Linked DNA regions of Aromatoleum petrolei. The protein of the gene in region 1 binds, or shares a complex with, the protein of each later gene. Links are inferred from orthologs where the notes say so. Each region holds a gene or a part of one and is shown on either strand. Other genes may lie near its edges.

Evidence for each region.
Region 2: the proteins of tsaB (region 1) and tsaD are in contact, whole or in part, in a solved structure (PDB 4WQ4), measured with the Escherichia coli proteins. The link is inferred for Aromatoleum petrolei from one-to-one orthologs.

What each region holds. Positions count from the first base shown.
Region 1 is NZ_CP059560.1:4,884,494-4,890,388, reverse strand. Bases 1,125-4,118 are described here. They hold tsaB (tRNA (adenosine(37)-N6)-threonylcarbamoyltransferase complex dimerization subunit type 1 TsaB), read right to left. Parts: upstream 2,971-4,118; coding sequence 2,278-2,970; downstream 1,125-2,277. Other genes in these bases: ompR (osmolarity response regulator transcription factor OmpR), read left to right, coding at 3,650-4,118; rimI (ribosomal protein S18-alanine N-acetyltransferase), read right to left, coding at 1,829-2,254; ToN1_RS22380 (uracil-DNA glycosylase), read right to left, coding at 1,125-1,796. In the rest of the region: lysophospholipid transporter LplT, read left to right, coding at 1-866; more of ToN1_RS22380, read right to left, coding at 906-1,124; more of ompR, read left to right, coding at 4,119-4,387; ToN1_RS22360 (ATP-binding protein), read left to right, coding at 4,359-5,810; ToN1_RS22355 (septation protein A), read left to right, coding at 5,852-5,895. UniProt on the Escherichia coli protein: Required for the formation of a threonylcarbamoyl group on adenosine at position 37 (t(6)A37) in tRNAs that read codons beginning with adenine.
Region 2 is NZ_CP059560.1:1,133,653-1,139,471, forward strand. What follows is about bases 2,034-4,951. They hold tsaD (tRNA (adenosine(37)-N6)-threonylcarbamoyltransferase complex transferase subunit TsaD), read right to left. Parts: upstream 4,048-4,951; coding sequence 3,019-4,047; downstream 2,034-3,018. Other genes in these bases: ToN1_RS05130 (dihydroneopterin aldolase), read right to left, coding at 2,034-2,366; plsY (glycerol-3-phosphate 1-O-acyltransferase PlsY), read left to right, coding at 2,408-3,001; rpsU (30S ribosomal protein S21), read left to right, coding at 4,193-4,405; ToN1_RS05150 (GatB/YqeY domain-containing protein), read left to right, coding at 4,503-4,949. In the rest of the region: site-specific tyrosine recombinase XerD, read left to right, coding at 10-861; ybaK (Cys-tRNA(Pro) deacylase), read left to right, coding at 914-1,402; ToN1_RS05125 (H-NS histone family protein), read left to right, coding at 1,576-1,944; more of ToN1_RS05130, read right to left, coding at 1,989-2,033; dnaG (DNA primase), read left to right, coding at 4,983-5,819.

The DNA.
Region 1 (5,895 bases):
AGGGCCTCACCGTCGGCGCCATCATCCTCGGCACCGTCCTCGGCGGCGTGCTGATCCGTCCCGACGTCGGGAACTGGATCGCCAGTCTCGGCCTGCCCATGGTCAGCGGGAACGCCCTGCAGTCGACCATCGCCATCGTCGGACTGCTCTACCTTGCCGCAGCCGCGTTCAACCTGCGCATCCCCGACACCGGCGTCGACCACAAGCCGCTCAAGAACAACCCGATCTACCTCGTCCACGATTTCGTGCACTGCATGAAATTGCTGTGGCGCGACAAGCTCGGCCAGATCTCCCTCGCCGTCACCACCCTCTTCTGGGGCGCTGGCGCCACGCTGCAGTTCATCGTGATCAAATGGGCCGAGCACAATCTCGGCTTCGACCTTTCCAAGGCGTCGATGATGCAGGGCGTCGTCGCCGTCGGCATCGCGCTCGGCTCCGTGCTGGCCGCACGCCTGATCAGCCTGCGCCGCTCCGTCCAGGTCATCCCCCTGGGCATTGCCATGGGCCTGGTGGTGATGGTCATGGTCGTCGTCACCCAGCCCACGCTGGCGATGGTCCTGATGGTCGTCGTCGGCTGCCTGGCCGGCTTCTTCGTGGTGCCGATGAACGCCCTGCTCCAGCATCGCGGCCACATCCTCATGGGCGCGGGCCATTCGATCGCCGTGCAGAACTTCAACGAGAACCTGTCCATCCTGATGATGACCGGCCTGTACGCCCTGCTGATCATGTCGGGGCTGTCGATCACCGCGGTGATCGTGATGTTCGGACTGTTCGTAGCCGGGACGATGTACCTCGTGCTGCGGCGCCACAACTTCAACCAGCGCGAAGTCGATTCGGTCGCGCTGCTCGAAGACCACAGGCACTGACCCCGGCACGGGCCGCCCTCGCGGCCCGCCCGGCTCGCCTCACGCCTGCCCGGCAAGCTCCTGCATCAGGCGGCGCGCAAAGCAAAGATCCTCCCACGCCTTGGTCTTGTCGGCCTGGTTCCGCAGCAGGTATGCGGGATGATAGGTCACGACCACGGGCGTATCTCCACGATGAAACACCCGGCCACGCGACGCGCCGATGCTGATCTCCGCATCCAGCAATGCAAGCGCCGCCGGGCGGCCAAGCGCGATGAGGATGCGCGGGCGCACCAGCTCGATCTGGCGCGCCAGATAGGGGTGGCAGGTCGCGATCTCGTCGGCCTGCGGCGTGCGGTTGTGCGGCGGCCGGCATTTCACCGCATTCGCGATATAGACGTTTTCGCCCCGTTTGAGGCCGATTGCGGCCAGCATTGCATCGAGCAGCTTTCCCGCGACACCGACGAAGGGCTCGCCGCGCTGATCCTCCTCGGACCCGGGGCCCTCCCCGACGAACATCCACTCAGCCCCGCGATCGCCCACTCCGGGGACCGCCTGCCTGCGCTTCTCGCACAGGCGGCATGCCCCGCAGGCGCGCATATCGGCTTCCAGCTCGTCCCAGTCCATCCGCGCGATGCGGCCGGCCCGGGCAGGATCGACCTCCGCCCTTCGCACTCTGGATGGTGCTACAGCAGCAGCCGCCGTCGGGTGCGGTTTCGGATCGCGGGGGGGAAGCGCCACCCGCGCGCGATTCGCCTCACGTGCCGGCAACAGTGCCGCCGTCTGGGGCGGCGCGGACAGGGGCGAGGCCGCGCTGCCGCGACCCGGACCGGTTGCGACCGGCGCCGGCTCCGGCAAGGCCTCTACGGGTTCTGTCGCCCCCCCGTCCGCGCCCTGATCCCTACTTTCCTCCGCGCGCCCTGCACGCAATCGCCACACGGGAGCGAGGCCCATCTCGCGGAGCACGCTATCGCGCCGCGCGTGCCTCACAGTTCGCGCCTCATCACGATCGCCTCCTCCCGCCCGCCGTCGAGCGCCGGGTAATAGCCCTTTCTCCGCCCGACCGCGACGAATCCGCGCCCCTCATACAAAGCAAGTGCAGGCGTATTGGACGGGCGCACCTCAAGGAAGAATTGCGTCGCTCCCGTCTGCTGTGCCACGGAGAACAGGTGTTCGAGCAACTTCCCGCCAATGCCGTTGCGCTGTGCCCCCCGAGTAACGCTAATATTCAGGAGGTGCGCCTCGTCTATCACCGTCAGCATCACCGCATAGGCAACCGGGCCTGCGTCGTTGCACATCACCCAGCAGTTGTAGCCCGCGCGCAGGGAATCCGCGAAATTGCCTTCGCTCCACGGAAACGCATGCAGTTCGCGCTCGTTCTCAACCACCCACGGCAGATCCGCGTCCGTCATGGGCACGAAGGCGAATCCCCCGCTCACGCCCGCCCTCCGCGCGCAAGGCGCTCGGCAGTCGTCAGCGCAACCTTGTCCCGCACATACAGTGGCGCGGCGATATCGGCGGCGACCAGTATCCCGCCTTCGACCATGCGCATCGCCAGTCTCGCGACATCTGACGCGCGCGGCACTGCCCCCCCCTGCAAAGGGTCCAGCCGATCGAGCACCTCGCGCGGAATGCGATCGCCATAGACTGCAAAGGCCGATCCGATTCCGGTCCACCGCCCTCCGGCAGGCAATGCCAGCATTTCGGGCGGGCAGCACGTCGGCGGGGCAAGCATGACGGGGAGTCCGCCGACGAACCGACAGGCCGCCGAGTACACCTCACCCATGCGGGCATCGGTCGCGACATAGATGTCATCCCCCGAACCCTGCAACGCCAGCGCCTCGAGGCTGCAGATCGGCGCGACCCCGAGATCTGCCCCCATCGCCAGTCCCTGCGCCACCCCGCACGCGAGGCGTAAGCCCGTAAAGGCTCCTGGCCCGGCCCCGAACGCGACCGCGTCGAGCGCACCCAGCGCAATCCCGGCCTCGGACAGCAGCATCTTCAGGGTGGGCAGCAGGCGTTCGGAATGATTCGAATGCCCTTCCAGGCTTCGTTCCACGGTCTCGCCGTCGAACAACAGGGCGACGCTCGCGTGCTCGCACGAGGTCTCGATCGAGAGGATTTTCATAAGCCGCCCATTTTACCGGCAGCGGCCCATCTGCGCAGCGCCCGCAACGGGTATGCATGCCGCGGAAACGCGGACGAGCTCCGCTCAGCGCTCCGTCACGCTGCGCGGGCGATCCGCATCGCGCATCGCCTGCCGCAGCTCCTGGTAGAGTGTCTCGCGCTGCTCGCGAGACAGTCGTCGCGGCTCCGGCGCGACAGGGCGTGGGGCTTCAGGGCCGCTCATGAGCGCACGGCGCAGCTCGGCGCGCCGTTTCTCCCGTGTGCTTGCATGCCCTTGAGACGTTACGCTTTCCTTGACCGCGTGCGACGGCGGACTTTCGCGAGCGAAGCCGGGGCCGGCAGCAAGTGTCGACGCAAGGGCGAACAGGAAAGTCAGGATCCCCGTCGCCCGACGTCGAGCTTGTTGCCCCTGCGACCCGCGGTCACAGGGTGAACATGCCGTACAGGAAGTTGAACTGCTGTTTTCCATGATCGCTGCGGGCGGAGTAGGCATTGCACTTTCGGACGATGAAACCATACCCTTGTATTGGTATTTACGGCGCTCTCGGAGGAAGATTTAGAGGCCAACGTGTAAGGGCGTGTTGCGTATTTCCCAAGCCCTTACGAAACGTTACCCGTTACCCGCCAATCTTCGGGTCCGGCGCTGGCACGCGAAAATGTAACCGGATAGGATTCGCACCATGAACACCAAGATCCGATATCGAGTATTGCTGGTCGACGACGACGCTCGCCTCCGCGAACTGTTGTCGCGTTACCTCCAGGAACAGGGCTTCACCGTCAAGGCCGTCGTGGACGCTGCGTCCATGGATCGTGCCCTGCACCGCGAGCATTACGACGTGATGGTGCTGGACCTGATGCTTCCCGGCGAAGACGGTCTCGCCATCTGTCGCCGCCTGCGGGGCGACCAGAACGCCATCCCCATCATCATGCTCACGGCCAAAGGCGACGACGTCGACCGCATCATCGGCCTAGAGATGGGCGCCGACGACTACCTCGCCAAGCCGTTCAATCCGCGCGAGCTCGTCGCCCGCATCCACGCGGTGATGCGCCGGCAACCGCCGACGCTGCCCGGAGCGCCGACGATCGAGGATGAAGTCGTCAAGTTCGGCAACGTGCAGGTCAACCTCGGCGTGCGTTCGCTCGTTCGCGACGGCGAGGAGATCTCGCTGACCACCGGCGAGTTCTCCCTGCTCAAGGTCCTGCTCCAGCATCCGCGCCAGCCGCTGTCCCGCGACAAGCTCATGGAACTGGCGCGAGGCCGTGAATACGGGGTCTTCGACCGCGCGATCGACGTGCAGGTGAGCCGCCTGCGCAAGCTCGTCGAGGAAGACCCCGCCAAACCGCGCTACATCCAGACTGTGTGGGGCTTCGGATACGTATTCGTGCCGGATGAATCGAAGCCTGCCAACGAAGCCTGAGCTGTCCGTGTCGGAAGCGGGGGAGGCTTCGGCGGCCCCCGGCCAGGAGTCGCGCATCGCGCGGCTCCTGCCGCGCACGCTCCTGTGGCAGACCTTCTTCCTTATTGCCCTGCTCCTTACCCTCGCGCTCGCGACCTGGTCGCAGATCTTCAGCCATTTCGAGGAGCCGGCGCGCGCACGCCGCCTTGCGCAGATGGTCGCCAGCGTGGTGAACCTCACGCGCGCGGCGCTCATCAATGCCGAAGTCGAGCGGCGCACCGAACTGCTGATCGAACTCGCCGCGCTGGAAGGCATGCGCATTTACCCGGCCGAACCAAGCGACGAGCTCGAGCCACTGCCCAACACCCGCGGCATGCGGCTGCTGACTGACGAGGTCCGCCGCCAACTCGGCACCCACACCCGATTCGCCTCGCGCTGGAAGGCGCTGGACGGTTTCTGGGTGAGTTTCCGTCTCGACCCCGACGACGAACAGGACTTCTGGCTGATGCTCCCGTCGGAACGGCTGGAGCAGACCGGCGCCCTGGAATGGCTCGTATGGGGCGGCGGCGCGCTCCTCGCCGCGCTGATCGGTGCCTACATGATCGTTTCGCGCATCGGCGTCCCGCTGCGCAACCTGGCTCGCTCGGCACGCGTCGTCGGCAGCGGGCGCACCCCGCCGCACCTGCCCGAGAACGGGCCGCTGGAGATCGCCACCGTTGCACGGGCATTCAACCAGATGGCCGGCGACCTCGCCCGCACCGACGCCGACCGCGCCCTGATCCTCGCCGGTGTTTCGCATGACCTGCGCACTCCCCTTGCACGCCTGCGGCTCGGCATCGAGATGTCCGGCGCCCCCGAAACCGATGTCCGAGCGATGGTCACCGACGTCGAGGAGATGGACCGCATCATCGGCCAGTTCCTCGATTTCGGCCGCGGCGAGCCGCAGGAGCCCCTCCAGCTTGAAGACCTCGTCGGCCTGCTCGCCGACATCGCCGAACCCTATCGGCTGCGCGGCATCAAGGTGCACCTCGACACGCCGCCAAGCCTCTCCGCACCCGTGCGCACCCTGCCGCTTCGGCGCGCGGTCCGCAACCTGATCGACAATGCCGTGCGCTATGCGGGCGAGGAAAGCCCGATCGGCCTCATCCTCTCGAGCCGCGGCGACGAAGCCCTGATCGAGGTTGCCGACCGTGGCCCGGGCATTCCCGAGGCGGACATGGACCGCATGCGCCATCCATTCACCCGCCTCGAGACGGCCCGCTCGAATACCAAGGGCGCAGGCCTCGGCCTCGCGATCGTCGAACGCATCGTCGCCTCCCACGAGGGCCGTCTCGAACTGCGTGCCCGGAGCGGCGGCGGCCTGCGCGCCGTCATCCACCTGCCGCTCGAAGGACCCAGACGCGGGAGAATGCTCGCCGCCGGCAGCGAGGCTGGAAGCGAGTAGAGCGAACCGCTTGCAGCGCCGACTCGCTATAATCCCCGCGCATGAAGATTCTTTTCGACCTGCTTCCCGTCATCCTTTTCTTTGC
Region 2 (5,819 bases), 3.8 Mb from region 1 along the record:
AACGACGCAATGTGGCTCGAGCACGGCCTCGCGCGCAATACATTGGCCGGCTATCGCAGCGACCTCGCCCTGTTCGCGTTCTGGCTCCACGAACGCGGCACGCAACTCCCGCAAGCGGGCGCCCCCGAACTCGCTGCCTACCTCGCCGAATTCAGCCGCCGCGCCAAGCCCGCCAGCCAACGACGCCTGCTCGCCGCCTGGCGCCGGTATTACCGCCATCTACTCGCCCAGGGCCGTATCGGCGCCGATCCCACCACCCTGCTCGATCCGCCGATGCGCAGCGAGCGCTTCCCGAAGACCCTTACCGAAACACAGGTCGATTCCCTGCTCGCAGCACCCGACGTCACCACCCCCATCGGCCTGCGCGACCGCAGCATGCTTGAAGTGCTTTATGCGACCGGATTGCGGGTTTCAGAGCTCGTGGGGCTCAAGATATTTTCCACCAGTCTCACTGATGGTGTCGTCCGGGTAATGGGGAAAGGCAGCAAGGAACGGCTCGTTCCGCTCGGCGAGGAAGCCATCGACTGGCTTGGCAATTATCTCCGGGATGTACGCCCGGAACTGCTCGCAGGAAAAAGCAGCGACGATGTGTTCGTCAGCCGGCGTGGCAGCGGAATGACCCGCCAGATGTTCTGGCGTATCGTAAAACAATACGCGATGACCGCCGGCATTCCCGCCGCAAGCATTTCGCCGCACACCTTGCGCCACGCCTTCGCGACCCACCTGCTCAACCACGGCGCCGATTTGCGTGTCGTCCAGATGTTGCTCGGCCACGCGGACATATCGACGACCCAGGTCTACACGCACGTCGCACGCGAGCGCCTCAAGGCACTCCATTCGCGGCACCATCCGCGCGGATGAATCATTTCCTCAAATACACTTTCAAACCAAATACGAAATCCGGAGCACCATCATGAGCAAACAGGATGCGCACGCGCCCGAAACGCCAGCCACGCGTTTCCTCAAGCAGCACGCCGTTGCCTTTTCCGCACACCTCTATGATTACGAGGCCCACGGAGGCACGAAAGTATCATCGCGCGAGCTCAATGTTCCCGAGCACGCAGTGGTCAAGACACTGGTCATGGAAGATGAAAATGCCGCTCCGCTGATCGTGCTGATGCATGGCGACCGCAAGGTATCCACCAAGGAACTGGCACGCCAGACGGGCAGAAAACGCGTGGAACCCTGTGCTCCGGAAACCGCCAACCGACACTCCGGCTACCTTGTCGGCGGCACATCCCCGTTCGGCTTGCGCAAACGCATGCCCATATACATGGAGCGCACGATTCTCGACCTGCCGCTCGTCTATATCAATGGGGGCCGACGCGGCTTTCTGGTCGGAGTCAGCCCCCACGAGATAATGCGCGTATTGCAGCCGGAACTGGTCAGCGCCTCGATTTGAATGCACTTGCCTGACGCCGATTTCGATTTCAATTCGCATCCCGATTCTAATTCGCCGGAATTGCTGGCAGAATATGCGCAGCCAATCACCCTGACGCCAGTTAGGCACCGCGCGGACGAGGATGATTGCCCTGATCGGAAATCAGATCAATAACAATTGAAATCGGAGAAAACATGGAACTGGCCAAGATGTCGCTGACCGAATTGCGCCGCCTGCAATCCAAGGTCGAAACGGAGATCCGTCGACGCAGCGATTCCGCCCGCCGCGACCTCCTGAAGAAAATGCAGAAGATGGCGGCCGAGGAAGGCCTGTCGCTGAGCGACCTGCTCCCCAGCGCCGCCGCTGCGGAAGAAAAAGGTGCGCCCGCCAAGCGCCGGACGAAAGCGGCCGCCAAGAAGTCTGCGCCGGTCGCAGTGAAATACCGCAACCCGGCAAATCCGCAAATCGGCTGGAGCGGCCGCGGCCGCAAGCCTCAGTGGGTGATCGACTGGCTCGCCCAGAACAAGCCGCTCGCCGAACTCGAAGCCGTAGCGCCGAAATAAGCAGTCCCGGGGCGCATTGGACGCCCCGACGAAGGCTTGTTATTTCAGCTCGTGACCGGGGGAAGGGAGACCCCATCCCGGCCACGCTGGATATACACCCCGACTCGCCGCACCCCTTTCATGACCCCCAGTTTGGCTATGCGTATCTTCACCCAGGGGGCGCCGAATTCGTCGAACAGGAGTTTCACGACGAATTCTCCGAGGGTTTCTATCAGGTTGAAGTGACGCTCGGCGAGCTCCTTGCGGATTCGTTCGATCACCTCCGCATAGTCGATGGTGTCGGCAATGTCGTCCTGCTCCGCCGCGGAATCCGGAACCCCGAACGTGAGGTTGAGCTCCAGCGTCTGCGGTGCGGCCTTTTCACGCGAATAGATGCCGACCCAGGCCTGTACCCTCAATTCCTCGATGAAAATGAAATCCATGTCGCTTCCCGATTAGAATCGCGGCAATTCTAGGTGAAAAAATGACCCTGCTGCCTCTATTGCTGGCCGCCTACCTGCTCGGCTCAATCCCCTTCGCCATCGTCTCCAGCCGCCTTTTCGGCCTCGCCGACCCGCGCAAGTACGGCTCAGGCAACCCGGGCGCGACCAACGTTCTGCGTAGCGGCAACAAGGCCGCCGCATTGTTGACTCTGGTGGGCGACTGCGCCAAGGGGTGGCTCGCCGTCTGGGGCGCCGCCCGCCTCGGCTTCGACACCACCGACACGGCCCTGGCCGGCCTTGCCGCCTTCCTCGGTCACGTCTTCAGCGTGTTCCTGCGCTTCAACGGCGGCAAGGGCGTCGCCACCGCACTTGGCGTGCTGCTCGGAATCAACCCCTGGGTTGCGCTGGCAGCGCTGGCAACCTGGGTCGTGATCGCATTCACCACGCGCTACTCATCCGCCGCAGCCCTGTCCGGCGCACTGGCCACCCCTGTCGCCGGCTACGTCCTGCTGGGCACCACGCCGGTAACCGGCATTCTCGCGCTTATCGCGGCGATCCTGATCTGGCGCCACAGCCCCAACATCCGCAAACTGCTCAACGGCACCGAAAGCCGCATCGGCGGACGCAAGGCCTGAATCGCTCCCGATCCGCGTCAGATGACACCCGGCGCGCGCAGCGCCGCCAACGGCCAACGCGGGTACACCCGAACGGCACAGTCCTCGCCGGGCACCTCGCCGGCCGCCAGCCGGCGGGCACCCGCGAAGGCAATCATCGCGCCATTGTCGGTACACAGCGCCGGCTCAGGGTAATACACCCTCCAGCCCTTGCGTCGCGTCGCCGCATCGAGACGCTGGCGCAGCTTGCGGTTGGCGCCGACGCCACCGGCCACCACCAGCCTCCACAACCCGGCCAACTCAAGCGCCCTGAGCGCCTTCGTGCATAGCACGTCGACCACGGCTTCCTGAAAGTCGACCGCCAGATCGGCTGCATCTTCGGGTTTCCACTCGGGACCGGAAACGACATTCAGCACTGCCGTCTTCAATCCACTGAAACTGAAATCGAGATCGCCCGACTTGAGCATCGGCCGCGGCAGCCGGAACCGCCCCGCGCGCCCGCGCTCGGCAAGCGTCGCCAGCTGCGGACCACCGGGGTAGCCGAGGCCGATCAGCTTCGCGGTCTTGTCGAACGCTTCACCCGCCGCATCGTCGAGCGACTCGCCCAGCAGGACGTACTCCCCCACCCCGGTCACCTGCATGAGCTGAGTATGCCCGCCGGAAACCAACAGCGCGACGAACGGAAACTCCGGCGGATCGGCCGACAGCAGGGGCGACAACAGATGCCCCTCCAGGTGGTGCACAGGTACCACCGGCACGCCCAGCGACATCCCGAGCGCCTCCGCATAGCCCGCCCCTACCAGCAAAGCCCCCGCCAACCCCGGCCCTGCCGTGTACGCGATCGCATCAATTTGCGCGAGACTGCAGCCGGATTCCGCAAGCACCTGCCGCACCAGAGCCGGGAGGCGGCGGATATGGTCACGCGACGCCAGCTCCGGAACGACGCCACCATAGGTCGCATGCAGGTCGATCTGCGAATGCACGCAGTGCCCGAGCAATCCGGCATCGACGTCGAACACCGCCACGCCCGTTTCATCGCAGGAGCTTTCGATTCCCAGAACTTTCATGATTTGCAGCAAGCAGCCTCGCCGATCGGACAGGGCGCCATTCTAACGGGCGGGCTCTCGGAAAGCTAAGTTTGTACTTGGCTTGTTCTGATTCAACGGATATAATCCGCGCTTTCCGCCTACCAGACACACAAGGAAGTTCGCAATGCCGGGTATCCGCGTCAAGGAGAACGAGCCGTTTGAAGTCGCCATTCGCCGCTTCAAGCGCACCATCGAAAAAACCGGTTTGCTGACCGAGCTGCGCGCCCGCGAGTTCTACGAAAAGCCCACCGCGGAGCGTAAGCGCAAGTCGGCCGCCGCCGTCAAGCGCAATCACAAGCGCCTGCGCAGCCAGACCCTGCCGCCGAAGCTGTACTGATCCCCTTCCGGATCCAGCAGCCGGTCACCCACGCCGGGCGCAAGTCATTCGACTTGCGCCCGGCGTGGCTTTTGCATTTCCATTCGGAGCATTGCCCATGTCCCTCAAGCAACGCATCCAGGACGACATGAAGGCCGCCCTGCGCGCCAAGGATAGCGCACGCCTGTCCGCAGTGCGCCTGCTCATCGCCGCGATCAAGCAGCGCGAAATCGACGACCGGATCGAACTCGACGACGCCGGCATCCTGACCACGGTCGAAAAGCTCGTCAAGCAGCGTCGCGACTCGGCAAGCCAGTACGACGCCGCCAACCGCCCCGACCTCGCTGCCAACGAGCGCTTCGAGATCGAGGTGCTGTCGGCCTATCTGCCCGTCCAGTTGTCGGACACCGAACTCGATGCCGAGATCGCGGCTGCCATTGCGGAAGCCGGAGCGACCGGCATAGCCGACCTCGGCCGCGTAATGCCGCAACTCAAGGCGCGCCTCGCCGGACGTGCGGACATGGCGGAAGCCTCGCGCCGGGTGCGCGCCAGACTCTCGGCCTGAGCGCCTGACGCCCGGACGCGGGCGGCGGCCACCATGATTCCGCAGTCGTTCATTCAGGACCTGCTCGCGCGCGTCGACATCGTCGACGTCGTCGAACGCCACCTCACCCTAAAGAAGAGTGGCGCGAATTACTTCGCCTGCTGCCCTTTCCACGGCGAGAAATCCGCGTCGTTCTCCGTCAGCCCTAGCAAGCAGTTCTACCACTGCTTCGGCTGCGGCGCGCACGGCAGCGCCGTCGGCTTCCTGATGGAATACACCGGACTGTCGTTCGTGGAAGCAGTCAAGGAGCTCGCCTCCTACGCCGGCTTGCAGGTTCCGCAGGAAAACCGCCCCGGCTTCCGCCCCGAATCAGCGCCGAGTCATGACGGACTGATCGATGCCATGGCTGCCGCCGCACGCTTCTATCGCGATCAACTCAAGTCGGCACCCGCCGCCATCGACTACCTGAAGCGACGAGGTGTCTCGGGTGAGATCGCGGCGCGCTTCGGCATCGGCTTCGCGCCGGACGACTGGCAGGCCTTGCGCACCACTTTCCCCAACTACGACGCAAAGCCCCTGCTCGACGCCGGCCTGGTCATCGAAAACGACGCCGGACGCCGCTACGACCGCTTCCGCAACCGCATCATGTTCCCGATCCAGGACCGCCGCGGACGGATCATCGCGTTCGGTGGACGCGTCTTGGATGCAGGCGAACCGAAGTACCTCAACTCCCCCGAAACACCACTGTTCGAGAAGGGACGCGAGCTGTACGGGTTCCCGCAGGCGCAGAAGGCGATCCGCGACGCAGGCTACTCGATTGTCGTCGAGGGCTACATGGACGTCGTCGCGCTGGCGCAATTCGGCGTCGCCAACGCTGTCGCAACCCTCGGA